Regions from separate parts of the Sphingopyxis sp. FD7 genome, predicted to be linked through region 3. Evidence: predicted binding sites of a transcription regulator. Region 3 holds the regulator's gene; each other region holds the start of a gene.
The links. Region 3 encodes LexA, which represses DNA repair genes until DNA is damaged. Its sites were predicted from a motif close to GTTCCNCNCTTGTTCT; they were not measured.

Region 1 (7,079 bases), 1.5 Mb from region 3:
GCGGAGCAATCGGAGGGTATCCTCCATCCCCTTGGCGAGCGCCCGGGGCTCGCGCGCGCCGACGTCGGACGCGAGGATCGCGAGGATCTGGATGACGGTCGAATGAAGTTCATCGAAGCGGGCGTGGAACCCGAAGGGATCCGCGCCATTGAGCTGTTCGAGTGCCTCGCGGATATAGGCGGACGGGGTCATGCCCGCCGCATCCGCCGAGGCGAGCAGACGGTCGTAAAGAGCGTCGTCGAGCCGGAGAGATAGTTTTGCCAAAGGGATGCTCCAGAAATGTGGAGCCTTTGGACATGGGGTCGTGAAGCGGCTCGATTATAGCCGTAAAGCTCCAATATTCCAATGGCCTAATGCGTCCGACACGTCAGATGGGAGATGGCGCGGCGGATCAAGGGGTTAGCGGCGCTGTCCGACAAAGTCCGCCGGGCTTGTCCGACATGTCGGACATGTGACGCCCGACGGCACTCTTGCGAATTCGCGCGAATACCCTCGGTTTTGCAGGCCAGAGCGCGACGCAGCACCCGTGCGTAGGGTGCATTACAAACGCCAACGGCGTGCGTCCGCCCACCGCAGCGACCATGTCGCTGCGCAGCCTCGTGCCGGAAGGCGCGCGGGCTCCCCCGCCAGGGGGATTTCTTCCTTCCCGGCGGCCCGCCGGGCATATTCTCGGGAGACTTGATTCATGGCGTATCCATTCGATAGGAAAGTGCGTGGCGGGCAGACCATCGAAAGGAAGATGGACATGCCCAAGAAGAGTGAACGCGAGCGCCTCGCCGACCTCGAAGCGCGCCAGCGCAAGGTCGCAGACGATGTCGAAAATGCCCGCCGCGCGCTGCGCGGCAAATATGCCGCGATCGTGCCCGAGCTCCCTGTCGAGACGCTCACCGAGCGTGAATTTCGGGAGATCGTCGATCTTGCGATCCGTGCTGGAGGGACTGCATCTGTCGCGGCGCTAAAAGCCCTCTCGGGGATGGCCCCGAACAAATGACGCCCATCCCGAAGGGATGGTCCCAGCGACGAGCACGGCGAAGCCGCGCGCAGGAGGCCGGTGCGCCGCACCGCATCGCCGCCCGACGGGACCGGGCGCTCCCGCGTCCGGTTCCCTGAGGGTGGCGACAGGACGCTCGACATAAAAAAGGGGATCGGTCCGAGCTTGCGCCCGAACCGATCCCCTCGCCTTTCTATGCTCGCACCCGTTCGCGCGGCATATCGTGATGCGGGAGCAGCACCGGGTCTACCCCCGCCGCCCGCAGCACCCGCACGAGCTGCGCCTGCACCCCGGTACCCTCGGCGACCACGGCACCCACCGGCTGCAACCGCGCGATCTGGTCGTTGCGGACGAACCCCGCCCGGTTCCCCCAGCGCGCCTTGTCGATCCCCAGCGCGACCAGCGGCGTCTTCGTTCTTGCTGCCCACGCCGCGGCGATGGCATCGGCGCCCCTGTCCTGCGCGGTGGTCAGCAGCACCATGTCGGGGCGCGCCGCTTTCATCTCCTCAAGCGCCTTGTAGATCGGGCGATGGTCGGCCCAGCGAGCGCCCCCGGAGAAGACCACCAGCGGCCCCGCCGGAAAATGCTGCGCGAGGCGGCGCTGGCGGCGCGCCGCGAGATAATCGGTCCCCGCGATAACCGACGCGGTGCGCTTCGACGATACCAGCGTCGCTTTCGGCGCCGACCACGGACGCCCCGTTTCGGCATGGAAGATGTCCGCTGCATGATCGCGCATGCAGGCTATGGCATCGCTCGCTTCATCGAGCGATTCCAGGAGTTGCTGCTGTTCCTCAAGTTCGACGCCGTGGATCTCGCTGCCGTCGGCCGAGCGCAGCAACTCGCGCACCTCCTGCGCCGCCCGGTCGGACTGTCCGGCGAACTGTCCTGCGACGCGGTGGAAGCTGTGGACGATCCCCCATGCGATCCGTTCGGCCGCGCTTTCGATGCGCGTGTCGCGCAGCACGTCGAACACGGTCGTGATCATCAGTTCGACGGCAAGCTGCACCTGCATCGCATCGGGCATATCGCACGTCAGTTCCTCCTCGCTTTTCCCAAGCCTGCTGCGTTCGAGATCGGTGTCGAAGGCGGCACTGAAGCTGTCGTTCGCCTCTCCCGTCTCCTCGGCAATAAGTGCGGCGATTTCCGAAAAATCCCTTATGCTGCGTTTGAACGTCGTCATATTGACCTCCTCTAGATTGAGAGGTCATTCCCCCTGCACGGGCGCCGAGCATCGGGGTCAAGGATCGGGCGAAGCCCGACCGCGAAGCGGCGGTGGGGGTCACGATTTTCTCTGGCGGCCACCGCACATGGAAGGAAGAAGCCCCGCGCCCGACCCGCCAGGGAAAATGGTGGGGCCCCGCCGTCCTTGAGGCCGATGCGGTCCCGTGCCACGATAAGAAGACTTGAGAGAGAGGAAGAGGTTTGCGGAGCGGGGGCTCGATGCCCCCGATCCGCAAAGGCTCCCGTTCTTGTACGGCGCGATATGCGAGCACGGCGGTGTGGCTGGTTCGGCGCAGCCTGGGCGGTCAGGACGTGCGGCAAATCCCCTGCAGCAAAAAGAAAAGCCGGCGCGCTTCAGCGCACCGGCTCAGGGAGATCAAAGTGACGGTCGGGCCTATGGCCCGGCCGATGTCAGGCGGCGGCGAACATCGGATCGCCGCGCGCCGCTTTCATCGCGCCATGCGCGGTGGGGCGGCGGACGGCGCTCTCCTTCTCAGGCGCCTGGTCCGTCTTGCGGAAGGCGTGGATCGGGACATTGGCCTGTCGCAGCGTCTGGTAGAGATTGGCCTGCAATCCCGACCCCTCGCAAACCACCGCTTCGACGGGACGAAGTTCGGCGAGCTTTCGGTTGCGGGTGAAGGCGGTCTTACGCCCGGTCCCGTAGAGGCCGAAGGCCACGACGGGTACGCGGGTTTCGGATCGCCCCGCCCACGCTGCAGCGATCGCGTCGGCGCCCTTGCGCTGCCCGGTCGTCACCAGCGTCATATGGGGCACGCGGGCGCGGATCTCGTCGAGCCGCCGCCAAAGCATCTCCCAGTCGTGCCATTGCGCGGGGCCGGAGAAGACGACGACCGGCCCCTGCGGCAGGTAGCGCTCGCGCGCATCGAGTGCCCGTTCGCGCAGGAAGTCCTGCGCCGCGATCTGGCTCGCAGTCGAGGCCGAGGATGCACGCGATCCGCGCGCGGGCGACCAGGGCCAGCCCGACTGGGTGCGATACATTTCGGCGGCATAGTCACGCATGCATTCGATCGCCGCGCGCTGTTCGGCAGTCGATTGGCACAGGAGCTGCTTTTCCTCGAGCTCGCTGTTGAACACCTCGCTCATGTCCATGCGCCGGACCATCTCGCCAACCTCGGCCGCGAGAGCATCCTCGCGGCGCTCGAGTTTCCCGGCGACGAAGTGGAAGCTGTTCACGAACCCCCACGCGATCTCGGCGGAAAGCGGCGCGAGCCTCGTGTCGTTGAAAAGGTCGAAGATCGTCGCGATGATCCCGCCGCATTCGGCCTGCGCCGCGAAGGGTTCGGGCATGTCATGCTCGCCCGGCTCGTCACCGGGTTCGATGATCGAAAGCGGGATGGGATCGCCGAACGATGCCTGGAATTCGGGCGTGGCGATCTGTTCGGCGTAGAGGGCACGAAGGTCTGCAAAGCTGTCAACACTTTGCGCGGAAGAATGAGCGACCATGTTCGGTCTCCTTGGATCGGGCAAGAAAAGAGCCGGGAAGCGCAGCTGCGCCTCCCGGCCCGGTTGCGGCGCCTTCGTCAGCCGAAGGGCACCTCGTCGTCGAGGTCGGCGCCGGCGCCCATCAGCGCGCCGTTCGAGCCCGCCGTGCTCTCGCCGAAGCCGCGGTCCTGCGGCTGCTCGTCATAGCTGCGCGTGCTCGCGTCGAAACCGCCGCCGAACTCGGCACGGACGGTCTCGCGGCGCCACGCGATGGTGTAGCCGCCGTCTTCGGACGGAAACAGCGCCACCGGCAGCGGTTCGGGGAGGCTCGGGTCGTCGATATTGCCCGCGAGGAAAACCTCGCCGGTCTTCTTCGACGCCGCTTCCCACAGCGCCCCGACCTGCACCCAGCGCCGGGCGACGTTGAGCGCCAGCACCTCGTAAACGGGTGCCCGCGGGTTCATGCTCTCGACCTTGCGCAGACCGATGCGCGGGAGGTCGATCGTGCGGGTCGCGATCGAGCCAGTCAGACGATCATTCACATTCCTGATTTCACCGATATTCATGACACTTACTTTCGAATGTCGCGCGCGAACCATTTCCCGGCGACACTCTTCCCGATCCTTCTCTCCTCTGTGGCGCCGCGCCCTCGGCCCACGCCGCTGCCCGCATGCGCGCGCTCACCTCGCCGCCCGCGCCGTGGCGTGCGGAGGCCGAAAGCCGATCACTGCGTCACTGAGAGGACTGGCTGGGTCAGCGGAAAGAAGGGGAGCGATATAGGGGAGGTGGCCTCCCGAACTGACGGGCAGCAATGTCATGAGATAGCAGTGGCGACGTCAGCTCTGCGTGCACCACGCCGCATGGATGCGCGGCGCCCTCACCCCGTCACCCGCCTCGCGTGACCAATGCGGCTCGCGGGCTCTCCGCGCTGCCACGTCGGGTTAATGCGTGGCTTCTGACCGTTGGATATGGCGGTCAGGTAGTTTGTAGGCGCGCACTCGCCGAAGCGAATATTCCGAGCGCAGCCCCGGGTGGCCTTAGCCCCTGAAAATGACGGCACCCCGCGCCCGGAAAACCGGGGTCTGGACGCGGAGCGCCGCCCAGATACGGCCGGGCGGGTCGCGTGCCCGGCCGACTGTTATCGGAATGATGAGACCGGTCCCTTTATCGGCACCAGAGGCCCCTCCACCGACGCGGCCGCCGTTAGGGAAACCTCGCCATTCTCAAAAACAAAACTTTCCTGCAGCCGGGATAGTTTGTCTTTTCCGTACAAGGTTTGCCAATCTGGAGTAATCTTTCCTCTCTATAATTCGGCGTCACTGACCCGGCGCAAAGCACGATCGACCAGCGTGCGCCCCGCACAGCCAAGCTTAACACAGGGTATCCCTGGGCTCCAAAGATACCCGCTTTGGCGTTTCGGGCCGATTGCTATTGGGCGGCTTCTTGGAAAATGCCGAAATGGGCGGACGCCCGGACGGCCGAGCCCGTCCGTTCGGCTTGCGCCGGGGCCGCTTGCGTGGCGGCGGCATCGCGAAGACGGGCCCACGCGCGCGTACCGCAGCTTGCTCATTTGTTCTTTTTATGTTCTCATTGATCCATGATGAGAATCGACCCTGACCGAGTCGCACGCGCACTCCTGGACGCCCCAGGATGGGCGCGCGTCGGCCTCACCGCGCCAACGGAAATCATACGCGAAGCGGCCGCGCAGGAACTGGCGCTGACGATCGCGCGCATCCACGGTGAGACCACGGCCGCCGCCGACGCCGATCAGCTGGTGCTGGCGCTGTGACGTGCAGCATACGAAATCGGGCATTCCGCGGGCCACGCACATTTTCGAGGCGGCCATCTGGCATTATGCGGTGCAGCCCGTTTGCCGCTGCGGTCATCACGCCAAGTTCGATGCGGGACTGCTTTGGTACCGCTTTCACCGCAAAGGCTGGGACGATAATCTTCGCAAGGCGTGCCGCCATTTCTGGTGCCGGCAATGCGCCTGGAGTTCCGGCCGCCGCGTCGAACCGCTCCGCCTCGAAGTGGTCAATTGGGACAAGGACGCGATCTGCATCAAGGAGCGGGTCGACGAACGCGAATGGAAGCGCGCGATCCGCCGCTACCGGAGCTAGGAGCTAGACGATGGAGAGAGATTTCGACGACGTCCTGCAGGGTGTCGGCAAAGGCGGGCACCGGATCATGATCTGGGATGGCCAGGAAGAACGCCAGATCGAGGCGCATTGGGGCCTCCGGTCGCGCGACCCCGAGATCGGACAGATCCCGCTGCTCAAGTCCGAAACCGCGCGGATCGAAAGCCCCTGCCTCATCCTCGCCAACGAGTTCGGCATCAAGCGCGACGGCAAGACGCTCTATGCGGCAAGCCTCGTCACCGACATCCCCTTCTTCTGCATTGCCGGGGTCTGGCAGCGAGGGACGCGCGACTATCCCGATGCCTTCGCGGCGTTGACCGTCCCCGCCTATCCGGACCTTGCGCCGCACAAGGACCGCCATGTGGCGGTCGTCGATCCCGACGATTGGTTCGACTGGATGCAACAGGAGCGCCCGCCGCTGGACATCTTGCGCCCCTTCCCCGAAGGTAGCTTCACGATCACGCCGCCGATCCAGCCCAGTTTCGAGGGGCTGCTCGGCGCCGCCTGAACGGGAGCCGCCGATGTGCAACCAGATCACGCTCAAGGCCTCGGTCGACGAGGTCGCATCGCATTTCAAGGCGCAGCGCAAGAAGCAGACCAATGCGAGCACCGGTGATGTCTGGAAGGGCGGCACGGGCTTCGTCGTTCGCGAGGTCGCCGGCGAACGCCAGCTCGACGCAATGGTGTGGGGCTTTCCGCGGCATTCCACCAACAAGAAGACCGGCAAGCCCAACAAGCCGACCCACGTCAACAACGCCCGCGACGACAAGCTGATGTCGCCTTACGGCATGTGGCGCGAATGGTTCGTCCAGCCCGGGCATCGCTGCCTCATCCCGATCACCGCCTTCGCCGAAGCCGTTGGGCCCGAAGGGCAAATGACACGCACATGGATCAGCATTGCCGACCAGCCGCTGGCTGCCTGCGCGGGCTTCTGGCGTCCGACCGACGAATGGGGCGACAGCTACACCATGGTGATGGTCGATGCCGTCCCCGAGATGCTCGAGGTCCATGACCGCATGCCCGTTATCCTACATCCCGAAGACCATGAGGCATGGCTGCACGCACCGGCCGAGGAGGCGATGAAGCTCGTCACCCAATATCCCGCCGATCGTCTCGTCATCGATCACACGCCCGAGCTCTGGTACGCGGGTCGTACCAGGAAAAATGCGGCACGCACGGCCGCAACCCTGCTGTGACATCGAAAAACCCGAACCGCGCGACACGCCGGCCCACGCGCACCGCGATCGCCGCTATCATCTTCTCGCTCGCCCTGCCCCCTACCCCGT
Region 2 (7,419 bases), 1.2 Mb from region 3:
ATGCCAAGGCCGTCGGGTTCGAGAATGACGATCGCCTTTCGCTCCCCGATGCCCGCCGCGAAACCCTTGATCCACGCAAGATAAGCCGCGCCATCAGATGCGCCGCCGGCCGAATAGAGCGCGCAGTCCCGGAACGGAATGTTATAGGCTACAAGGACGGGAACCTGCCCCGCGGCCGTTGCGCGATCTACGATCTCGCGGACCTTGGCCTCGACCATTTCCGGCGTGCCATTGGCAAACCACGACGCCGATGCGATGCGGGACAAAAGCAGGGCGTCACGCCGCGATTGGCCATCCAGCCGTTCGGCAGCCTGTTTCGTCGTGCTGTTCGGATCGACAAAGATTCCCGCATTACGAGGCGTCTCACCCCATGCAGCCACGCTCATGCCCGCGAGCGTAACGGCGAGACCGAAAGCAACAATCTTCATGATCCCTCCTCCGAAGAGCCCGCACGTCATTGGGCCGATGGACAACTGGTTACCCGATCATCGCGCGAAACCACGGCTTGGGACAACAACGGAGTTCTCAATTCCAGGCTGAACAGAATTGGAGCGGGACGATAACAGCTGAACGGCCGCTTTGAGATCAATGCCCCACGATGTCGCAATGTCCGGTTTCGGGTGGCGGGTTCAACGGGTCATCGCAACCGCCCACGCGCGCCTTGCCCGTGCCGGGGGCCTCAATGTCCGGGACGCGGATCGCCGCCGCCGTCTGCCGCCTCGATCGGGAGCATCAGGTGGGCGGGTTCGGGAAGGCTGCAATTTAGGGAGGCGGAAACGGTCCGTTTCATCTATCGGCAACCATGAGGCAGGGATCGGTCGCGCCAGGCCAATTTATGGGGTTACGGCCTAATGACAGCCAGGGCAAAGCACAAGTGACGGCAAGGCGCACCATTCCCTTCATCGTCGTCACCATCTTCATCGACGCGGTCGGGTTCGGCATCATCATGCCCGTGCTGCCCCAGCTGGTGATGGAGGTCGGGCGGATCGACCTGCCCCGCGCGATCGAGGTCGGCGCGTGGATCGGGCTGGTGATGGCGGTCGCGACCTTCCTCGCCTCGCCGGTGCTCGGCAATCTGTCCGATCGGTTCGGGCGGCGGCGCATCCTGCTCCTCGCGCTCGGCGGGCTCGCGGTCGATTATGCGCTGCTCACCGTGGTTGAAACATTGCCGTGGCTGTTCGTCGCGCGCGCGCTGTCGGGCATCTTCGGCGGCAGCTATGCCGCCGCGCAGGCGGCGATCGCGGACATCACCCCGCCGACGGAACGCGCGCGCAATTTCGGCTTCGTCGGTGCGGCGTTCGGCGTCGGCTTCGTCGCCGGGCCGGCGATCGGCGGCTTCCTGGGCGAGATGAGCCCGCGCGCGCCGTTCCTGGCCGCCGCGATCCTTGCGGCGGCGAACATGCTCTATGGCTATTTCATCTTCCCCGAAACGCTGCCGAAGGAACGTCGCCGCGCCTTCGACTGGCGCCGCGCCAACCCGCTCGGCGCGTGGAAGACGATGCGCGCGCTGCCCGGAATGGACGGCGTCGCCGGGGTGCTCGTGCTGTGGCAGATCGCCAGCCTCGTCTATCCGATGACGTGGAGTTTTTACTGCATCGCGCAGCTTGGCTGGTCGCCGGGAATGATCGGCGCGAGCCTCGCCGCCGTGGGGGTGATGATCGCATTGGGCCAGATGTTCGTTGTCGGCCCCGCGGTCGCGCGCTTTGGCGAGCGCGACGCCGCGACGCTCGGCATCCTCGTCGCGGTCGCGGTTTATATCGGCTATGCTTTCACCACCTCGACGATCGGCGCCTTCCTGCTGCTGATCCCCATCGCGTTGCAGGCGCCGGTGCAGCCCTCGCTGATGGCGATGATGTCGCGCCGCGCCAGCGCCGATGCGCAGGGCGAAGTGCAGGGGATTTCGGCGATGGCGATGGGGCTGGGGCAGCTGGCCGCGCCGATGCTGCTCACCGGGACCATGGCCTATTTCACGGCCGACGCCGCCCCGGTGCATTTCCCCGGCGCCGCGTTCATCGTCGCCGCGATTTTCGGGCTGCTGGCGATCGCGATGCTGCGCCGCCTGCCGCGCGCGACGCAGACCGTGGATCAGATGCCGCCGTCGGTCACCGCATAGCCCAGCGCCTCGAGCCCCGCGGTGAGCATCGCGGTGCACGCCGCGACCGCCGCGGCGTCGACCGAGCGGATGACGAAATTGGCGCCGACCTTGCCCTCGCGGAAAAAGGGATAGCTGCCGATCGCGACCCCCGGATGCTCCTTTTCGCCGCGGCGAAGCAGGTCGGCGACCTCGCTTTCGGCCGCCCAGGCGCCGATCGTATGCGCCACCAGCGGCGCCCCGCCCTCAAGCTCGCCGGTCAGCGCGTCGAGCATTCCCGCGGTGATGTGCGGCACCCCCGCCATCACGAACAGATTGCCGATGCGGATGCCCGGCGCGCCCGACATGCGGTTGGGGATCAGTTCGGCGCCGTCGGGGGTGCGCGCCATGCGCAGCCGCGCTTCGGTGAGCTCGCCGCCGCGCGCGGTGTAATAACGTTCGAGGATCGCGCGGGCCTGCGGGTGGACGATCACGCCGACGCCGAGCGCCTTGGCGACCGCATCGACGGTGATGTCGTCGTGCGTCGGCCCGATGCCGCCGGTGGTGAAGACATAGTCGTAGCGCGCGCGCAGCGCGTTGAGCGCATCGACGATCTCATCCTCGACATCGGGGACGATGCGCACTTCGCGCAGGCGGATCCCCTGCACGTCGAGCCAGGTCGCGATCTGCGACACATTCTTGTCCTGCGTGCGGCCCGAAAGGATTTCGTCGCCGATCACCAGCACGGCGGCGGTCCAGATGCGTTCGTCGGTCATCGCCTTGCCTTACCGCGCCGCCATGACAAAACAAGAGCAGTGGCGCAGCGTATGTGTTCCTGATATGTTCCTGAACGACTCGCAACATCGACGGAGAGGCATCATGGCCGACGAGCTGATTTTCTATACCAACCCCATGTCGCGCGGGCAGATCGTCCGCTGGATGCTCGAGGAGGTCGGCGTCCCCTATGAGCCGCGCATCCTCGAATATGGGACGACGATGAAGGACGCCGCCTATCTGGCGGTGAACCCGATGGGCAAGGTTCCGGCAATCGTCCACAAGGGCAGGATCATCACCGAATGCGCCGCGATCTGCGCCTATCTGGCCGATGCCTTTCCCGAAAAGGGACTCGCGCCCGCGCCCGCCGACCGCGCCGACTATTATCGCTGGCTCTTCTTCACCGCGGGACCGGTCGAGCAGGCGATCACCGCAAAGATGTTCGGATTCGAACCCGACGCCGATCAGCAGCGCATGGCGGGCTTCGGCTCGCTCGCCGCGGCGCTCGACGCGCTGGAGAGCGCGGTTGCGGGCAAGGCCTTTGTCGCGGGCGAGCGTTTCAGCGCCGTCGACGTCTATGTCGGCAGCCAGATCGACTGGGGACTGCAATTCGGGACGATCGCGTCGCGTCCGGCCTTTGAAGCCTATGTCGCGCCGTTGCGCGAACGCGCGGCATACAAGCGCGCCAAGGCGATCGACAATGCCCTGATCGCCGAGATGCAGGCTGCGGGTCCGGTCTAGGACCAATCGACATTCAGCTCTGGCGGTCTGCAAATGGCGGCCTTCCGCGCTTCCGCTGCTCACGTGCAAAAAGCACGCTGCGCTCCGGATCACGGAAAACCACCCTTTTCGACTCGCCAGCTTCCGAATGTCGATCGGCCCTAGCGGCGCAGCAGACATGCGGTGGCGATCCGGCGATACAGATGGCGCATCGTGAACCGCGCTCGATTCCCTTGACAAGCGCCGCTCCAAAAGCATCAATAGAACATATAGGGAACAAATATGCGCGAGTCGTCCCACCCTCTCGTCGGGCTGCGCCAACGCATCGCCCGGATCGCCGCCAGTGGCGATTTCAAAAGCCGTCCGGCCGCGGACTGGCTGGCGAGCGGCCATGCGTCCTTTGACGATGCGCTCGGCGGTGGGCTCGCGACCGGGCGGGTCCATGAATTTTTCGCTGCCGACGCGCTCGACGCGACAAGCGCCGCCGCCTTTGCCGCGCTTCTCGCGCTGCGCTCGCCGGGTCGGGCGCCGCTGATCTGGCTGCGCACCGCCGATGCGGCGCGGCGAGCAGGGCATATCTATGCCCCCGGCATCGCCGAACTCGGCGGCGATCCCGACCGGCTGCTGCTGGTCGAGGCGGCCGATCCCAAGGCGCTGCTCGCCTGCGCCAACGACGCGGTCCGCTGCGCGGGATCGGCGGCGGTGATCGTCGAAAGCTGGGGGCGGTTTCCGCTGCTCGACCTCACCGCCGGGCGGCGGCTCGCGCTGGGCGCGCGCGACGCGGGCACCACGCTGCTGATGCTCCGCCTGGGTGCCGCGCCCGCGCCGAGCGTCGCCGAAACGCGCTGGAGCGTCGCCGCCGCCGCGTCACACGCGCTCGACGCCGATGCCCCCGGCGCGCCCGCCTTCAACCTCGAACTGCTGCGCTGGCGCGGCGGCGCCGCGGGCGCGCGCTGGCGACTGGACTGGAACCATGACGAACAAGGCTTTGGACAAGGCGCCGGGGACGCGGCGCTATCTGGCGCTCTTCTTCCCCTTCCTGCCCGCCGAGCGCTGGCTGCGCACGGCGCCGAAGCCGCCTGACGCGCCGCTGGTCTTTGCCGCGAAGCAGCGCGGCGCGATGCGCCTCGCCAGCGTCGATGCCGCCGCGCGCGCGGCCGGGCTGCGCCCCGATATGCCCCTCGCCGACGCGCGCGCGCAGATGAGCGAGCTTGTCGTCGTTCGACACGATCCGACGGCCGATCAGGACTGGCTCGATCGGCTGGCACAGGGCTGCACGCGCTATACCCCGCTCGTCGCGCTCGACGCCCCCGACGGGTTGATCCTCGACATCGCGGGCGCCGCGCATCTTTTCGGCGGCGAGGCCGGACTGGTCGCCGATGTCGAAAACCGCTTCGCGCGCCTCGGCATGACGCTCCGCCATGCGCTCGGCCCCACCGCCGACGCCGCGCGCGCGCTCGCGCGCCATCAGGCGCGCCCCGCCCCCGACGAAGCGCAGGCGATCCGCCGCCTGCCCGTCGCCGCGCTCGAATTGGATGCCGAGGCGACGACCGCGCTTGTGCGCGCGGGCCTCAAGACGATCGGCGACCTCGCAAGCCGTCCGATGGCGAACCTTGCCGCGCGCTTCGGCGCCGACGCCGTAATGGCGCTGCGGCGGATATTGGGCGACGCGCCGAGCCCGCTCGACCCGCAAATCACCCCGCCCCCCGTCGCCGCCGAGCGCCGCTTCGCCGAGCCGCTCGGCAGCAGCGCGCACGCCGTCAGAATACTGGCCGAACTGGTCGGCGAGACGGTTCGGATCCTCGCTGAACGCGGCAAGGGCGGGCGCCATTTTCGCGCGACCTTCTTTCGCAGCGATGGCCTTGCGCGCGGCATCGCCATCGAAACGGGGCACCCGACGCGCGACACGGACCTTGTCATGCGCCTGTTCGCCGAGCGGATGGACGGCCTTGCCGATCCGCTCGATCCCGGTTTCGGCTTCGACATGATCCGCTTCGCGGTGCCGCGGCTCGAAGCGCTCGGCGCGAGCCAGCTCGAACTCGAAGGCGGCGCGGTCAAGGACGCCGCGATCGACGAGCTCGCCGACCGGCTGGCGACGCGGCTCGGGCGCAGGCAGGTGCGGCGGCTGCGCCCCGCCGACACGCATATCCCCGAACAGGCGCAGCTCGAACTGCCCGCGATCGACGCGCCGCCGCCGCTGCCCTGGCAGGCGGGCGAACCGGGCGAGCCGCCGACGCGCCCCTTTCACCTCTTCGACCCGCCGCAGCCGATCGAGGTCATCGCCGAAGTGCCCGACGGCCCGCCGCAACGCTTTCGCTGGCGCCGCGTCTTGCACGCCATCCGCCGCTACGAAGGCCCCGAACGCATCGCCGCCGAATGGTGGCGGCGACGCGACAATGGCGGGCTGACGCGCGACTATTACCGCGTCGAGGATGCACAGGGCCGCCGTTTCTGGCTCTTTCGCCACGGGCTTTACCACGAAAAACCCAACCCGCGCTGGTATATCCACGGATTGTTCGCATGAGCGAGGCACTCGGAACGCCCTTCGCCGAACTGGTCGCCGCGACCAACTACAGCTTCTTGCGCGGCGCTTCGCACCCGCATGAGATGGTCGCCGAGGCGATCAGGCTCGGCATGGCCGGCATCGGCATCGCCGACCGCAACAGCGTCGCCGGGGTGGTGCGCGCATGGGCCTTTCTGAAAGAGCAGCAGGTCAAGAATCCCGCGATGGTGGAGGGGTTCCGGCTGGTCGTCGGCGCACGGCTCGTCTTCGCCGACGGCACCCCCGACATTATCGCCTATCCGGTCAGCCGCCACGGCTGGGGACGGCTCACCCGGCTGCTCTCGGTCGGCAATCTGCGCGCCGAAAAGGGCGACTGCATCCTCGAACTGGGCGATCTGCTCGCGCATTGCGACGAGCTGTTGCTGATCGCGATGGCGGGCGACGCGGCGCTGCTCCGCACGCTCAAGGCCGCGCGGCCCAAATCACTGTGGCTGGCGGCCACCATGCCGCGGTCGGGCGCCGATGCGCGGCGGCTCGCCCGACTCCAGCGCCTGTCGGCGGCGACCGGCGTGCCGCTGCTCGCAACCAGTGACGCGCTTTATGCGACCGCCGCACAGCGCCCGCTCCACGACATCATCACCTGCATCCGCGAAGGAACGACGGTTCACAAGGCGGGCAGGCTGCTCGCCGCCAATGGCGAACGCCACTTGAAGTCACCCGCCGAAATGCGCCGACTTTTCGGGCAACATCCAAAGGCGGTCGCAGCGAGCACCGGCCTGCTCGCGCGCATCGGCTTCAGGCTCGACGATCTGCGTTACGAATATCCGCACGAGCCGGTGCCGCCGGGGTGGAAACCCTTCAACTATCTGCACCATCTGGTGAAGCGCGCGGCGGAGGAACGCTATGGCGTTCCGCTGAACCCCAAGGTCCGCAAGCTGATCGGCAACGAGCTCCGCCTGATCCGGCGGCGGAACTATGTCTATTATTTCCTCACCGTTTACGACCTCGTCCGCTTCGCGCGCGCGCAGGAGCCGCCGATCCTGTGCCAGGGGCGCGGGTCGGCGGCCAATTCGATCGTCTGCTTCCTGCTCGGCGTGACGTCGGTCGACCCGATGAAGCACGACCTCCTCTTCTCGCGCTTCGTCTCGGCCGAACGCGACGAGCCGCCCGACATCGACGTCGATTTCGAGCATGAGCGGCGCGAGGAAGTGATCCAGTATATCTATGATCGCTATGGCCGCGACCGCGCCGCGATCGCCGCGACCATCATCCATTACCGTCCGCGCAGCACGATCCGCGAGGTCGGCAAGGCGCTGGGGTTCAGCGAGGACGTCACTGCGCGGCTCGCCGA
Region 3 (7,419 bases):
TTGGGTTTTCGGTTGCCACCACGGCCTCTTTCACTCACTTTGCCGCCCGGTCGGGCGGGATCGGGGGTGCCCCTAGCATGGCGACAAGTCCGCTTCAAACGCCCATTGCACCCCGCCGCGCCGCCCGCTGGAAAGCGCTCGTCGCGGCGCTCGAAACGCGACTGGAGGCGGAGCGCGAACGCATCGGCCTCTGGCTCCCCGTCGCGCTGGGGGCGGGCATCGCCGCATGGCTCGCACTGCCGACCAGGGGGCACTGGATCGGGTCGTTGCTGCTACTCGCCGCCGGGGTGCTCGGCGGGCTGATGATTGGCTGGCGCCGCCGCGCCGGCCGAGCGGTCGCGGTCGGCTGCGGCGTGATGGCGGCGGGGATGCTGCTCATCTGGGGCCGCGCGCTGTGGGTTGCAGCGCCCGTGCTCGTGCAGCCGGTCGTCACCGAATTTTCCGCCATCGTCGAACGCGTCGAGCCGCGGCCCGCCAGGGGGCAGGTGCGGATTCTTGCCCGGCCAAGCGCGCGCGCCGACCTGCCGCCGCGCATCCGCCTGACCCTGCGCACCGAACAGGCGGGCGACCTGGCCGCGGGCGAGGCGATCGGGGTGCGCGCGCGGCTGATGCCGCCGCCGACCGCCAGCCTGCCCGGCGGCTATGATTTCGCGCGGCGCGCGTGGTTCGACGGCATCGGCGCGGTGGGAACGGTGCTCGGCGACGTCGCGCGCGTGCCAGGCCGGGCGGATGCCGAACCGCCGCTGCGCGCACGGCTGAGCGCGCATATTCAGGGTGAGGTCGAAGGCTCGGCGGGCGGCATCGCGGCGGCGCTGGTGACCGGCGACCGCGGCGCGATTGCCGAGGCCGACGAAGAGGCAATGCGGCGGAGCGGGCTCGCGCACCTGCTGTCGATCAGCGGGCTGCACGTCACGGCGGTCGTCGGTTTCGCGATGCTGCTGGCGATGCGGCTGTTCGCGCTGAGCCAGCGGCTCGCGCTCGCGGGCCTTGTCTTGCCGCTCGCGGCGGCGGCGGGGGCGCTCGCGGGCGGGGGTTATACATGGCTCGCCGGGGCCGAAGTGCCGACCTTGCGTTCGTTCATCGCCGCGTTGCTCGTGCTCGTCGCCTTCCTGATGGGACGCGAGGCGCTGACCTTGCGGCTCGTCGCGGCGGGGGCGCTGATCGTGCTCCTGTGGCGGCCCGAGGCGCTGGCGGGGCCGAGTTTCCAGCTGAGCTTTGCCGCGGTCGCCGCGATCGTCGCCCTCCACGAAAGCCCGGCGATGCAGGCGTTCCTCGCGCGCCGTGAGGAATCGTGGCCGTTTCGCCTGGGGCGCGGCGTCATCGGCTTGCTGATTACGGGCCTCGTCGTCGAGGTCGCGCTCACGCCGATCGCGCTTTTCCATTTCCACAAGGCGGGGCTGTACGGCGCGCTCGCCAATGTCATCGCGATCCCGCTCACAACCTTTGTCGTCATGCCTGCCGAGGCACTGGCGCTACTGTTCGACAGCGTCGGACTTGGGGCGCCCTTCTGGTGGGTCGCCGAACAGGCGCTGCGGTTGCTGATTGCGCTCGCCCACGCCGTTTCGGGCGCGCCGGGGGCGGTGACGACGCTGCCCAGCTTTCCGCCATGGGGCTTTGGCCTGGCGCTATTCGGCGGGCTGTGGATATTGCTGTGGAAGACGCGCTGGCGCCGATGGGGGATGATTCCGCTCGCGGCGGGCGCCGCCGTGCTGTTTGCGCAGCCGCGCCCCGACCTGCTGGTCACCGGCGACGGACGGCACATCGCCGCGGCCCTGCCCGACGGCGGTTACGCGCTGCTCCGCGATCGCGCGGGCGACTATGTCCGCGACAGCATGGCCGAAGCCGCCGGAATCGACGCCCCGCTCGCCACGCTCGCCGATCTCGATCATGTCGAGTGCAACCGCGATTTCTGCCGCTGGGTGCAGGGCGCGGGGACGGCGCGGCGCATCATCCTCGCCTCGCGCGGGCGCGACCGGGTCGAGGGCACGGACATGGCCGCGGCGTGCGCCGCCGCCGATATTGTCATCAGCGACCGCTGGCTGCCGCGCGAATGCGTCGGCCGCTGGCTGACGATCGAGCGCGACAGCCTCGCCGAAACGGGCGGGCTCGCGCTCTATCTTGGCGAACGGCCCAAAGCCGTCGCCGCATTGCGATCCGGCGCCGAGCATCCGTGGCGCCGCCCGCAGCAGGTCAGTGGTAACGACGAAGCAATCCCGACAGACGCCCTTGCACAATGACGCGCTCGGCAGGGTAGCGTTGCGGTTCATAGGCGCTGTTCGCAGGATCGAGCCGGATCATCTTGCCTTCGCGGCGGAAAAATTTGAGTGTCGCATCCTGCCCGTCGACAAGCGCGACGACAATGTCACCCTCGCGCGCCGTATCCGCTTTCTGGATCAGCGCATAGTCGCCGTCGAAAATGCCCGCCTCGACCATCGAGTCGCCCGACACTTCGAGCGCATAATGTTCGCCCGCGCCGAGCAGCGCCGCGGGAACGGCGAGCTGCTCATGGTCCTCAAACGCTTCGATCGGGACACCCGCGGCGATTCTGCCGTGCAGCGGCACTTCGATAATGTCGTTCGCGGCGATCGGTTTGAGTGCGGGGGGCGTCTTGCGGAGCGCGACGACATTGTCGCGATTGTTGTTCACCACGGACTTCGCGGCTTCGGGCAGCTTCAGCACCTCCAGCGCGCGCGCGCGATTGGGCAGGCGGCGGAGAAAGCCCCTTTCTTCCAGGGCGCTTATCAGACGGTGGATGCCCGATTTCGACTTGAGGCCCAGCGCCTCCTTCATCTCCTCGAACGAGGGCGAGATGCCGCTCGCGTCGAGGCGCTGCTGGATGAAGTGGAGCAGTTCATGCTGCTTCGCGGTCAACATCGGTCATTCTCCATGAAGGCCTGGAGCGTCAGGCCGGACATAGCGGGAACGATAGTGGAACAAAGCAGAACTTGTCAAGCGATGGCGATATAGTCCGCTGCATCGCCCGCGCTGCGCGCCGGGGCGTCTATATCGCGGATCAGCAGCGCATTGGCCGCGGCGAGCGGGAGGGTGCGGCCGCTTTCCTGCCCCACGAGCGGGGTGAGCAGCCCGCGCTCGACCCGCGCGCGCAGATAGTCGCGGCGCGTTCCCCCCGCATCCAGCGGCGCGGCGAGCGGCGCGCGCTGCACCGGCGGCAAGGGTGCGCGCGCACCCGCGAGATGACGAACGAGCGGGAGTAGGAACAGCGTCGCGGTGACGAAGGCCGACGAGGGATTGCCGGGCAGGCCGAGCAGGATCGCATCGCCCAGCGTTCCGGCGATCAGCGGCTTGCCGGGCTTCATCGCGATCTTCCAGAAATCGAGCCGCCCGCCCGCATCAACCAGCGCGCCGCGGACATGGTCATGATCGCCGACCGACGCGCCGCCGACGGTGACGATGACGTCGTGATGCCGCGCCAGATCCTTGAGAACCCCTGCCAGCGCCGCGCGGTCGTCGCGGACGTGGAGCGGCTGCACGGGCACGGCGACCTCGCCCGCGAGCATCGCGGCGAGCATCACGCCGTTGCTGTCGGGGATCTGGCCGGGGCCGAGCGCGCGGCCTGGGGCCACAAGTTCGTGGCCGGTGGTGAGGATCGCGACGCGCGGTCGGGCGCCGACGGGAAGCGTGCCCGCGCCGCTCATCGCCGCGGTGGCGATGGCGCCGGGCGTCAGCCATGAGCCCGCCGCGAGCAGCGCGTCGCCGGCCGCGAAATCGGCGGCGCGCGCGCGGATGTGGCGACCGCGGCTCCCCGGACCGTCGCCGGTCAGGACCAGCCGGTCGCCCTCGCGCGCGACATCCTCCTGCACGATCACCGTGTCGGCGCCGGGCGGGACGATCGCGCCGGTGAAGATGCGCAGCGCCTCGCCGACGCCGACCGCGCGGTCGGGCGCCGCACCCGCGGCGACCTCGCCGGTCACGGCCCACGGGCCGGGCAGGTCGTCGAAGCGGATCGCATAGCCGTCCATCGCCGACAGCGGCGCCGCGGGCTGGTCGCGCCCGGCGAGGACGTCGGCGGCGAGATAGCGGCCATGCGCTTCGGCAAGCGCGACCGTTTCGCCCGCGAGCGGCGCGCGCAGCCCGATCAGGCGCGCCTGCGCCTCCTCGACGGGCAAGAGCGCGCTCATTCGGCGCGCCAGTCGCCCGAGCGGCCGCCGCTCTTTTCGAGCAGGCGGACGTCGCCGATCACCATCGCGCGGTCGAGCGCCTTGGCCATGTCATAGAGGGTGAGCAACGCGACCGACGCGGCGGTCAGCGCCTCCATCTCGACGCCGGTTGGCCCGGTCGTCTGCGCGACCGCCGTGACGGCGATGCCATTGTCCTCCCACGCGAAATCCACGCCAACCTTGGTGAGCGCGAGCGGATGGCAGAGCGGGATGAGGTCGGCGGTGCGCTTGGCTGCCATGATGCCGGCGATACGCGCGGTGGAAAGCACGTCGCCCTTGGGCGCATTGCCGCCGCGGATGGCTTCGAGAGCCTCCGCCGACATGGCGATGCGTCCGCCGGCGACGGCGCGACGCTGCGTCGCGGGCTTGGCGCCGACATCGACCATATGCGCGGCGCCGCTGTCGTCGAGATGAGTCGGTTTGAGGGTCATAAGGGGAGCGAAGCAAGGGGCGAGGCGAAAGGCAAGGGGGACAGAGGAGGAATTGTCGGGGAACGGCCGGAATCCACCCCACACCAGCCGCACAAGGCTGACCTTTCCTGACCTTTGGACCGATTGCGCCGGGGCCGTGCCGACCGCTCCGCGCCCCGAAGCGGACATCCGGCGCCTAATCGTAAACGCACGCATCCAGCCCGTCGCGCCGGACCTGGCCGATGCGCGCGGCGATGGTGTTGCCATAGCGGCGCGTGAAGCCCGACGGGCTCACCGCCTCGCGCTTCCGGGGCAGCGGCAGGATGGCGGCGATGCGCGCCGCCTCGCGCGGGGTCAGCTTGGCCGCGCCCTTCTTGAAATAACGCCGCGCCCCCGCCTCGACGCCATAGGTGCCGATCCCCGTCTCGGCGACGTTGAGGTAAACCTCCATGATCCGCCTTTTGCCCCAGATCGTCTCGATCAGGAAGGTGAACCAGACTTCGGGCACCTTGCGGACATAGCGCGTCCAGCCGCTGCCCTGCCACAGAAAGACATTTTTCGCGGTCTGCTGGCTGATCGTCGATCCGCCGCGCAGCCGCTTGCCCCTGGCGTTGCGCTCGATCGCTTCCTCGATCGCCTCGGTGTCGAAGCCGCTGTGGCTACAGAATTTCCCGTCCTCCGCCGCGATCACCGCGCGGACCATGTTGCGGTCGATGTCCGACAGGCTGGTCCAGTCCTTGGTGATGCCGTTGCGGTCGGCCAGCATGGTGAAGGTCACCGGCGGCGGCACCACGGCATAGACGAGCACCCACAGCACCGAAAAGGCGATCAGCCATAACAGCCATTTGAGCGGACGGAGAAGCCAATGGGATTTACGGCGCCGGGTCGATTTCGCAGTGGGCATGATGGTTCATTAGCCGCTTGCCGACGCGCGGCAAGCGGCTGTTTGGTGTCGGGAGGGGCGTCAGGCCTTGGGCGGTTCGCCGCCCGGCCCGTCGCCATGCTTCTTGTCGCCGTCCTTCTTGTCCGTGGCGGCGTCGATCGCCTCGCCCGCCTTAGCGGCGGCGCCCCTGGCCGCGTCGGCGGCGTCGGACGCGAGCGAGCGCATCTTCGCCTCGGCTTCGGCTTCCTTGCCGCTCATCACGACCCACGCCATCGCCGCGGCGGCGATCAGCGCGAACAGGGCGAGCCAATATCCGATTTCCCAATTGACCTGGATCATCGCCATCGCCGCGCGGTCCATGTCGCCGCCGCCGCCGTTTTTCGCGGCCTCGGCCATGATCGCATCCTTGCTGTAGCGCCAGGTGCCGAGGAAGATCAGCACCAGCGCGGCGACCGACGTGCCGAGCACCAGCTTCGCCGCTTCGCGCCCGCGCGTGAAGAGCAGGAACAGACCTCCCGCAATCGCCAGCAGCGCCAGGATCAGCCACAGGTTCATCGCCGCGCCATCGCCCGCCGACGCCGCGCGCCCCATCGTCGTGACATTGCCAAAGGCAAGGCCAAAGCCCGTCGCTTCGGCGATCTTCTGTTCGGAGCAGCTGATCGTCATCCACGGCAGCAGGAAGGCGACGAGGGCGATGCCCTTGGGAATCCGGATCCATTTCCACATGCTGTTTCCCCCTCACGGTAAACGCGACCCGGCGGGCAGGCTAGCCGATTGTCTCGCCGAGTCAAATCGCCGGTTCAGGGGTCGAAGCGGATCACGGCATAGGGGGCGGGCAGGCCGTCGACGGGGCGTTGGGTTTCGGCGCGCCAGAGCTTTCCTTCCCCAAAATCCTCGCGGGTCGCATAGGCCCCCACAACACGCCCGGCGGCCAGCCGATAGGGCAGGCCTTCGCCGTCGAGCGGTGCGATGGCGTCGGCGACGTGGAAATGCAGGTGCGGCTGGGTGACATGGCCGGTCGCTCCGACCCGGCCGATGACCTGCCCTTTGCGAACGCGCTCGCCTTGCCGGACGGGGATGCCCGGCATCAGATGCTGGTAAAAGGCATAGCGGGCGCCGGGCAGCCGTTGGACGATCATCGTTCCCGTCTCGTCCTCGACGCTGGCGCGCGCTTCGGGGGCAGCCGGATCCTTGACGACCAGGATTTCGCCATCGGCGACCGCCAGCACGTCGGCGCCCGATCCGTCGGCGGCGACATCGCTCCCCGCCGAGGCGCGGTCGAACCCCGCCGCGGGCATCCAGTCGATCGCGTGGCGTCCGGGCAGGCGGACGCGCCCGCTGACGGCATAGGGATAGCGGCGATGGCCGTTATCGAGTTCGGGCAGCGCCACCGCGGCCCACGGCCCCCCGCGCAGCGGCGCGCCGATGTCGAGGTCGGTTGCGGGCTGCGGCGCGAAGGCGCCCCCCTCGATCGCGACCGGATCGCCCGGAGCATCCGCGCGTTGCGGCACCAGGCCGATCCGGTGGGTCAGCGGCTCCACGTCGCAGCGGCGCCACGGCACCGCGAGATAGAAGATCGCCCGCTGACCGGGGGCAAGGTCGTGCGCGCCGCCCGGCTGGGCGCCGATCCGCCGCATGACTCGGGCCGGGTCGATGCGGGCGATGATCGCGCCATCGTCAGCCGCGCGCAGCTCGACAGCGGTGACGGTCAGCGTCTGCGCGGCGAAATTGGTCGCATGAAGCTCGTAGACGAGCCGGTCCTCGCCGTCGATCCGCGCGACCGGCGGACTGTGCGGGACGGTGAGATGCAGCGACTGAAACGGCCGCACCTCGGCCATCGCGGGCGGAGCATCGGGCGCGGCGGAGAGGAGGAGGAACAAGAGGCTGAACGGCATAGACGGGTCTCCACGATGAAGGGGAGGCCGTCATGGTGGGAAAGGGCGCCGCG
Region 4 (7,419 bases), 160 kb from region 3:
AAGAATATGGGCGACCGCATAGTCCTGGCGGTTTCGACACGTCAGGTTCCCGGCCGTGAAGACAAGGTCACGACGTTCCCGAGCAAGAAGTTCGGCCCCGACGTTCCCATTGCGAGCATCGCTGTAGAAAGCGAGTTTTGGCAGGTATGGCGCGCGCCCATTGCCTATCGCGCCGAAGGGCGGCTGCTGCCTAGCTTTGCGGCTATCATCGCGGGAAAGAGCAGCGACACTCCCGAAAGTTTTCGTCTGGATCTGAGCTATGACACCGGCACGATCACGGAATATAGTGCCGCAGACTTGCTTTCGGGCAAGATCGGAGCGCGCGAACTCGCTGGAAAGGACGTTATATTCGCGCCAACCGCACCGAGCTTTCAGGACTATTTCTATTTGCCCGGTCATGATCGGGTTCCCGGCGGATTCATTCACGTCATAGCGGCGGAAACGCTGAAGCGAGGCGACCCAATCGACATCGGCTGGCTGCCCCCCTTGCTCGTCGCGATCGTGCTTACGGGAATAACACTTATTCGGCGCTTTCAACGAGCCGTTATGGCCGCCATGATCGGCTCGACCGTTATCTTGATCGGTGGCAAGATCGTTCTTGGAACGATGCTTGTGACGTCCTGGATCGGTGCAGCGCTGGTCTATGTCGCAGCGATCGCCATCAACGTTTCTCGCACCCGCAGGCGTAGTTCGGCGCAGCGCGAGAACCCCCTCTCGGGACTGCCCAACTTTGAAGCGCTCCGTTCACTGCCGCCTTTTGGCAGCGCGACGGTGATTGCCGCCAAGGTGGTCAACTTCGAGGATCTTGCCGCCTTCATTCCGGGCGACGGCATTGACAGGCTCGTCGAACAGGTGACGCGCCGCCTCCAACTCGCTTCGCAGGGCACCACGCTGCACCACGACCTCGACGGCACCTTCGCCTGGCTTGTGCCCTATTATCAGCACAGCCAGATCGAAGGGCAGCTTGCCGGGCTCGCCGCACTTTTCAACGCGCCGCTCACGATCGGCGACCTGCGCGTCGACGTCGCCATCGCGTTCGGGGTCAACGACGAGTTCGAGGGGTCGAACGCGCAGCGGCTCGCGGCCGCCCTTGTCGCCGCCGAGCGCGCGATCCGCACCCGCGCGCTTTGGACCAAATATACGCCGCGGCAAAAGGACGACGCCGGCTGGCAGCTCTCCTTCCACTCACAGCTCGAGGACGCGCTGACCGGCGGCGACATCTGGGTCGCCTTCCAGCCTCAATATGAAATCGCAACCCGTCGGCTTGTCGGGGTCGAGGCGCTCGCGCGCTGGACGCATCCGACGCGCGGCCCCATTCCGCCTGACGAGTTCATCATACAGGCCGAAAAAAGCCAGGACATCTATCGCCTCACGCTGTTCGTGATGGATCAGGCGATCCGGTCGGCGGCGCAGCTGCGCGAGCGCGGCGTCCACATCAACATGTCGGTCAACCTGTCCGCGACGCTGCTCGACCACAGCGACCTTGTCGGAACGATCCGCGTCATGCTCAACGCGCATCATCTGCCGCCGGAGGCGTTGACGATCGAGATCACCGAAACCGCACAGATCGAAAACAGCCGACAGGCGCGCCAGACGCTGGCGCAACTCCGCCGCACGGGGATTCGCCTTTCGATCGACGATTATGGCACCGGCCAGTCGAACCTCGAATATCTGACCGAGATCGAGGCCGACGAAATCAAGATCGACAAGCGATTCGTTTCGACAATGCGCGATTCGCAGCGCAACCGCGAAGTCGTCAAATCGACCGTCGATCTGGCGCACCGTCTCGGCGCCGTCGCGGTCGCCGAAGGCATTGAAGATGCAGAAACAATGGCGCTGCTCGTCGGCCTCGGTTGCGATGTCGGCCAAGGCTATCATCTTGGAAAACCGCAATTGTTTTCCGATCTCGTCGCCGCCCTGACGACCCCGCCGCACAGCCGCACCGCATAATCGCCAAAATGGCGGCAATCTTTATAGTTAAGAGCCTGATCCGAAATTAAGTTGAGTGGTGCCAGCGGGTTAGCTTGACGCGAGCCCAAGTCGCTGATTCACGGGGTTTTGCAACAAACTTCGGGAGTTCAACGATGTGGACCGACACCACCCGGGCGCAGTATGCCCGTGCCGACCTGGCTTTGCCAAGCGATTTGACCGATGCGGAATGGGCCGTGCTGGAGCCGTTACTTCCGGGCCCTTGCTGTGTAGGGCGACCGCGCAAATGGCCGCTGCGGCGGATCATCGAGGCGATCCTGTATCTGCTGCGCGGTGGGCTGCCCTGGCGGATGTTGCCGCCCTGCTTTCCTCCGGTCTCGACGGTGCGGCGCTGGTTCTATCTGTGGCGCGACAATGGTCTGTGGCTCTCGCTCAATCACGCCCTGCTGCTGATCGGGCGGGAAGCCCTCGGGCGCGAGGCTTCTCCGAGCGCTGGGGTCATCGACAGCCAAAGCGTGAAAACCACGGAAAGCGGCGGGCCTTGCGGCTATGACGCAGGCAAGAAGATCAAGGGCCGCAAGCGACACATCGTGACCGACACCGAGGGCAATCTCGTTCATGCCGTGATCCACACCGCTGACGTGCAGGATCGCGATGGCGCGCCGTTTGTTCTGGCCGAGATCATCCGCCGTCACCCTTGGCTCAGGCACATCTTCGCCGATGGCGGCTATGCTGGCGACAAGCTTCGCCAGGCGCTGCGCAAGATCGGGAAGTGGACGGTCGAGATCATCAAGCGATCCGACCATGCCAAGGGCTTCGAGGTCCTGCCCAGACGCTGGGTGGTCGAGCGGACCTTTGCGTGGCTCGGTCGCAACCGCCGCCTCGCCAAAGACTTCGAGCAGACCATCGCATCGGCAACCGCGTGGCTGTTCATCGCCTCAATTCAGCTCTTCGTCCGCCGTATCGCAAGAGCATGAAATCTATCGCGATAATTTTGAATCAGACTCTAAGACTCGATTTACCTTACTAATTAAGGTATATGCCCTGTTAACTGTTCTGCGTGGGCAGTCTTATCAGGAGATTTGTCATGGGTTGGTTTTGGCGCTTCCTGGGCGGCGGTGGCACTGACAGTGCTGGCGGCCAGGCTTAATCTGGAACGAAATTAAGACAGGGGCTCCGGCATCGCCGGGGCCCTTTTCTTTTGCCCTTATGGCCCGCACGGATGCACCGACCAGAGGCCACTTCGGGGTGGATTCCGGACCTGCCCTTATCCGTCATCCCGGCGAACCCTTATCCGTCATCCCGGCGAAGGCCGGGATCTCGCCGGTGCGGCAAACCGAGAGGATGAGATCCCGGCCTTCGCCGGGATGACGATTGAATAAAGGTCTGCAACCGGTCGTTAACCGCCACAGGCGTGTAAATCTCCTCTCCTCCCCGCCACCGACTTTCGCCGCCGCATATTTTTCGGCGCCGCGCCCCCGGCATGGACCGCGCCGGGGGCCGCAGAAACGCTGGCAACGCGCGTCGCCGACGCGCATGACCGTCGACCAGTCGAATCAAAATATCGACGAGTTGAGTCCCCGATCCGTCATTTACTCTCTTGCATCGTCGCGCCGACGTGGCACTATGGGTGGTGGGTCGACCACGGGGGCACCCCAATAAATTGTATCAGGCTGGAAGTGGCGGATTTCCGTCGCCCATCGCATATGGGCCCGGAAAAACCCTGCTTGCGTCCAAAAAAGGGTGCCCATGCGGGCGGGTAAAGATGCTAAGGTCAGGGCTTCGCCCTGAGTCGAACAAGACAGGAACATGCACATCTTTGTGCGCATATGGATCGGGGGGCGAACAGGATGGATTTTCGGGAAAGCGAACGGGTGGAGACGAACGACGTGGCGACGGTGGAACTGACGAAGAATGATGCGCCCGCAGCGCCGGAGGCGAAGCGCGAATCGACGCCCGCGCCCGCGGCGACGCCGGGCGACGGCGGCGAACCCAAGGTTCATGCACGCCGATTCGCTATCGTCACCGATGCGACCCGCGACGCGCTGCTCACCGATTTCGGCAAGGAAACGCTGCAGGACCGCTATCTCCTGCCCGGCGAATCCTATCAGGATCTCTTCGCGCGCGTCGCCGACGCCTATGCCGACGACCAGGATCATGCCCAGCGCCTCTATGATTATATCTCGAAGCTCTGGTTCATGCCCGCGACCCCGGTGCTGTCGAACGGCGGAACGGGGCGCGGCCTGCCGATCAGCTGCTACCTCAACTCGGTCGACGACAGCCTCGAGGGTATCGTCGGCACCTGGAACGAGAATGTCTGGCTCGCTTCGCGCGGCGGCGGCATCGGCACCTATTGGGGCGCGGTGCGCGGCATCGGCGAACCCGTCGGCCTCAACGGCAAGACCAGCGGCATCATTCCCTTCGTCCGCGTGATGGACAGCCTGACCCTCGCGATCAGCCAGGGTTCGCTCCGCCGCGGCTCGGCCGCCTGCTATCTCGACATCTCGCATCCCGAGATCGAGGAGTTTCTGGAGATTCGCAAACCGTCGGGCGACTTCAACCGCAAGGCCTTGAACCTCCACCACGGTGTGCTCGTGACCGACGAGTTCATGGAAGCCGTCCGCGACGGCGCCGAGTTCAACCTCAAATCGCCCAAGGATGGCAGCGTGCGCGGCACCGTCGACGCGCGCAGCCTCTTCCAGAAGCTCGTCGAAACGCGCCTCGCGACGGGCGAGCCCTATATCATCTTCATCGACCAGGTGAACCGCATGATGCCCAAGCATCACCGCGATCTGGGGCTGAAGGTCACGACCTCGAACCTGTGCAGCGAGATCACGCTGCCGACCGGCCGCGACCATCTCGGCAACGATCGTACCGCGGTCTGCTGCCTCTCGAGCCTCAACCTCGAAACCTGGGACGAATGGAACGGCGACAAGCGTTTCATCGAGGATGTCATGCGCATGCTCGACAATGTCCTCCAGGACTATATCGACCGCGCCCCGCCCGAAATGGCGCGCGCCAAATATAGCGCCAGCCGCGAACGCAGCGTCGGCCTCGGCGTCATGGGCTTTCACAGCTTCCTGCAGGCGCGCGGCCTGCCGTTCGAGGGCGCGATGGCGAAATCGTCGAACCTCAGGATCTTCAAGCATATCCGCGCGCAGGTCGACGCCGCCTCGATGCTGCTCGCAAAGGAACGCGGCCCCTGCCCCGACGCCGCCGATCAGGGCGTGATGGAGCGTTTCAGCTGCAAGATGGCGATCGCGCCGACCGCGTCGATTTCCATCATCTGCGGCGGCACCAGCGCGTGCATCGAGCCGATCCCGGCGAATATCTACACGCACAAGACGCTGTCGGGCAGCTTCTCGATCCGCAACCCGCACTTGGAAGCGCTGCTCGTCGACAAGGCGAAGAACAGCGACGCAGTGTGGAACTCGATCCTCGAACGCGGCGGCAGCGTCCAGCACCTCGACTTTCTGACGCAGGACGAAAAGGATGTGTTCAAGACGAGCTTCGAGATCGACCAGCGCTGGCTGCTCGAACTCGCCGCCGACCGCACGCCCTATATCGACCAGGCGGCGTCGCTGAACCTGTTCATCCCGGCGGACGTCGAGAAATGGGATCTGCTGATGCTCCACTATCGCGCATGGGAACTCGGCATCAAATCGCTCTATTATCTCCGCTCGAAAAGCGTCCAGCGCGCCGGCTTCGCGGGCGGGGTCGAGGCCGACAACACGCCCGAGGCGGCGAAATACGAGCTCGCGACCACCGATTACGACGAGTGTCTGGCGTGTCAGTGACGCCCAAAATCCCTCTCCTCCCGGGAGAGGGAGGGAGGCGCGAAGCGCCGGAAGGGTGAGGGTGAGGGCGACGACGAGGATGCGAACCTATCGCCACCAACCCTCCGGCACCGTCACCCGCGCCCGGACCTTGCGCAAGGACGCCACCGACGCCGAAAAGCGGATGTGGCGCGCGCTGCGCGAAGCCTTCCCCGCCGCGAAATGGCGGCGGCAGGTACCGATCGGCCCCTATTTCGCCGATTTCTACAGCTTCGCCGCGAAGCTGGTGATCGAGGTGGATGGGGGCCAACATGCCGAGGCGGCGGCCTACGACGCCCGCCGCACCGAATTTCTGCAGGCGCAGGGCCTGACGGTCCTCCGCTTCTGGAACAACGACGTCCTCGCGAACACGAAAGGCGTCCTCGAACAAATATCCCTCTCCCTCCGGGAGAGGGAAGGAGCCGCGAAGCGGCGGGAGGGTGAGGGCGGCAACGCGCCATCATCCAACCGCCGAACACCCTCACCTTCCCAAGGCTGACGCCTTGGGCCCCTTCCTCTCCCGGTGGGAGAGGAGATATAGAAGCCAGTCTGGAGACCGTAGATGCCCCTTCTCGAAGCCCGCAAGACCTACAAGCCCTTCGAATATCCCTGGGCCTATGACTTCTGGAAGCGCCAGCAACAGATCCACTGGATGCCCGAAGAGGTGCCGCTGGGCGAGGATTGCCGCGACTGGGCGCAGAAGATTTCCGAACATGAGCGCAACCTGCTCACCCAGATCTTCCGCTTCTTCACCCAGGCGGACGTCGAGGTGCAGGATTGCTACCACGACAAGTATGGCCGCGTGTTCAAGCCGACCGAGATCAAGATGATGCTGACCGCGTTCAGCAACATGGAGACGGTGCATATCGCGGCCTACAGCCACCTGCTCGACACGATCGGCATGCCCGAGAGCGAATATGGCATGTTCCTCGAATATGACGAGATGCGCGCGAAGCACGACTATCTCGGCACCTTCGGCGTCGACAGCGACGAGGATATCGCGCGCACGCTCGCGATGTTCGGCGGCTTCACCGAGGGGCTGCAGCTCTTCGCCAGCTTCGCGATGCTGATGAACTTCCCGCGCTTCAACAAGATGAAGGGCATGGGCCAGATCGTCAGCTGGTCCGTGCGCGACGAAAGCCTGCACTGCGAGGGGATCACGCGCCTCTTCCACGCCTTCGTCAAGGAACGCGGCTGCCTGACCAAGTCGGTGAAGGAGGACATCATCGACTGCTGCCAGAAAACGGTGCGGCTCGAGGATGCGTTCATCGACCTGGCGTTCGAACAGGGCCCCGTCCCCGGCATGACGCCCAAGGAGATCAAGCGCTACATCCGCTACATCGCCGACTGGCGCCTGGGGCAATTGGGTTTCCAGCCGATCTACATGATCGACGAACACCCGCTGCCGTGGCTTGCCCCGCTCTTGAACGGCGTCGAGCATGCCAATTTCTTCGAAACGCGCGCGACCGAGTACAGCAAGGCCGCGACGCGCGGCGACTGGAACACCGTGTGGACCAGCTTCGACAACCGCAAGAAGGCCAAGACCAGCGACGACGCCGCGCCGGCGGGCGACGCCGAAAACGACGGCGAGGACATGTTCGCGAAAGCGGGGATCGCGGCGGAGTAATGACCTCCCCCTATCGCCCCGAGTTCGAGGCGGCACTTCGCCTCTTCG

Region 1: SPYCA_RS02430 (DUF6771 family protein) is a predicted target of LexA. The motif match lies at 5,228-5,243, and genes of this name have one in related genera.
Region 2: SPYCA_RS19620 (ImuA family protein) is a predicted target of LexA. The motif match lies at 3,828-3,843, and genes of this name have one in related genera.
Region 4: SPYCA_RS10175 (ribonucleoside-diphosphate reductase subunit alpha) is a predicted target of LexA. The motif match lies at 3,723-3,738, and genes of this name have one in related genera.

Annotation. Positions count from the first base shown of each region.
Region 1 is NZ_AP017898.1:518,523-525,601, reverse strand. It holds gene SPYCA_RS02455 (hypothetical protein) at 1-264, opposite strand, end outside; gene SPYCA_RS02450 (hypothetical protein) at 746-991, shown strand; gene SPYCA_RS02445 (SLOG family protein) at 1,185-2,171, opposite strand; gene SPYCA_RS02440 (DUF2493 domain-containing protein) at 2,624-3,676, opposite strand; gene SPYCA_RS02435 (DUF736 domain-containing protein) at 3,754-4,221, opposite strand; gene SPYCA_RS02430 (DUF6771 family protein) at 5,256-5,444, shown strand; gene SPYCA_RS02425 (hypothetical protein) at 5,446-5,775, shown strand; gene SPYCA_RS19175 (hypothetical protein) at 5,786-6,301, shown strand; gene SPYCA_RS19465 (SOS response-associated peptidase) at 6,315-6,989, shown strand.
Region 2 is NZ_AP017898.1:3,235,964-3,243,382, reverse strand. It holds gene SPYCA_RS15790 (glycoside hydrolase family 6 protein) at 1-428, opposite strand, end outside; gene SPYCA_RS15780 (MFS transporter) at 875-2,113, shown strand; gene SPYCA_RS15775 (competence/damage-inducible protein A) at 2,086-2,847, opposite strand; gene SPYCA_RS15770 (glutathione S-transferase family protein) at 2,951-3,586, shown strand; gene SPYCA_RS19620 (ImuA family protein) at 3,848-4,648, shown strand; gene SPYCA_RS15760 (Y-family DNA polymerase) at 4,539-6,089, shown strand; gene SPYCA_RS15755 (error-prone DNA polymerase) at 6,086-7,419, shown strand, end outside.
Region 3 is NZ_AP017898.1:1,991,206-1,998,624, reverse strand. It holds gene gltX (glutamate--tRNA ligase) at 1-19, opposite strand, end outside; gene SPYCA_RS09420 (ComEC/Rec2 family competence protein) at 78-2,237, shown strand; gene lexA (transcriptional repressor LexA) at 2,191-2,874, opposite strand; gene SPYCA_RS09410 (molybdopterin molybdotransferase MoeA) at 2,949-4,139, opposite strand; gene moaC (cyclic pyranopterin monophosphate synthase MoaC) at 4,136-4,609, opposite strand; gene mtgA (monofunctional biosynthetic peptidoglycan transglycosylase) at 4,785-5,492, opposite strand; gene SPYCA_RS09395 (hypothetical protein) at 5,553-6,197, opposite strand; gene SPYCA_RS09390 (M23 family metallopeptidase) at 6,272-7,366, opposite strand.
Region 4 is NZ_AP017898.1:2,155,910-2,163,328, forward strand. It holds gene SPYCA_RS10165 (EAL domain-containing protein) at 1-1,950, shown strand, start outside; gene SPYCA_RS10170 (IS5 family transposase) at 2,085-2,906, shown strand; gene SPYCA_RS10175 (ribonucleoside-diphosphate reductase subunit alpha) at 3,780-5,726, shown strand; gene SPYCA_RS10180 (endonuclease domain-containing protein) at 5,806-6,243, shown strand; gene SPYCA_RS10185 (ribonucleotide-diphosphate reductase subunit beta) at 6,307-7,371, shown strand; gene SPYCA_RS10190 (hypothetical protein) at 7,371-7,419, shown strand, end outside.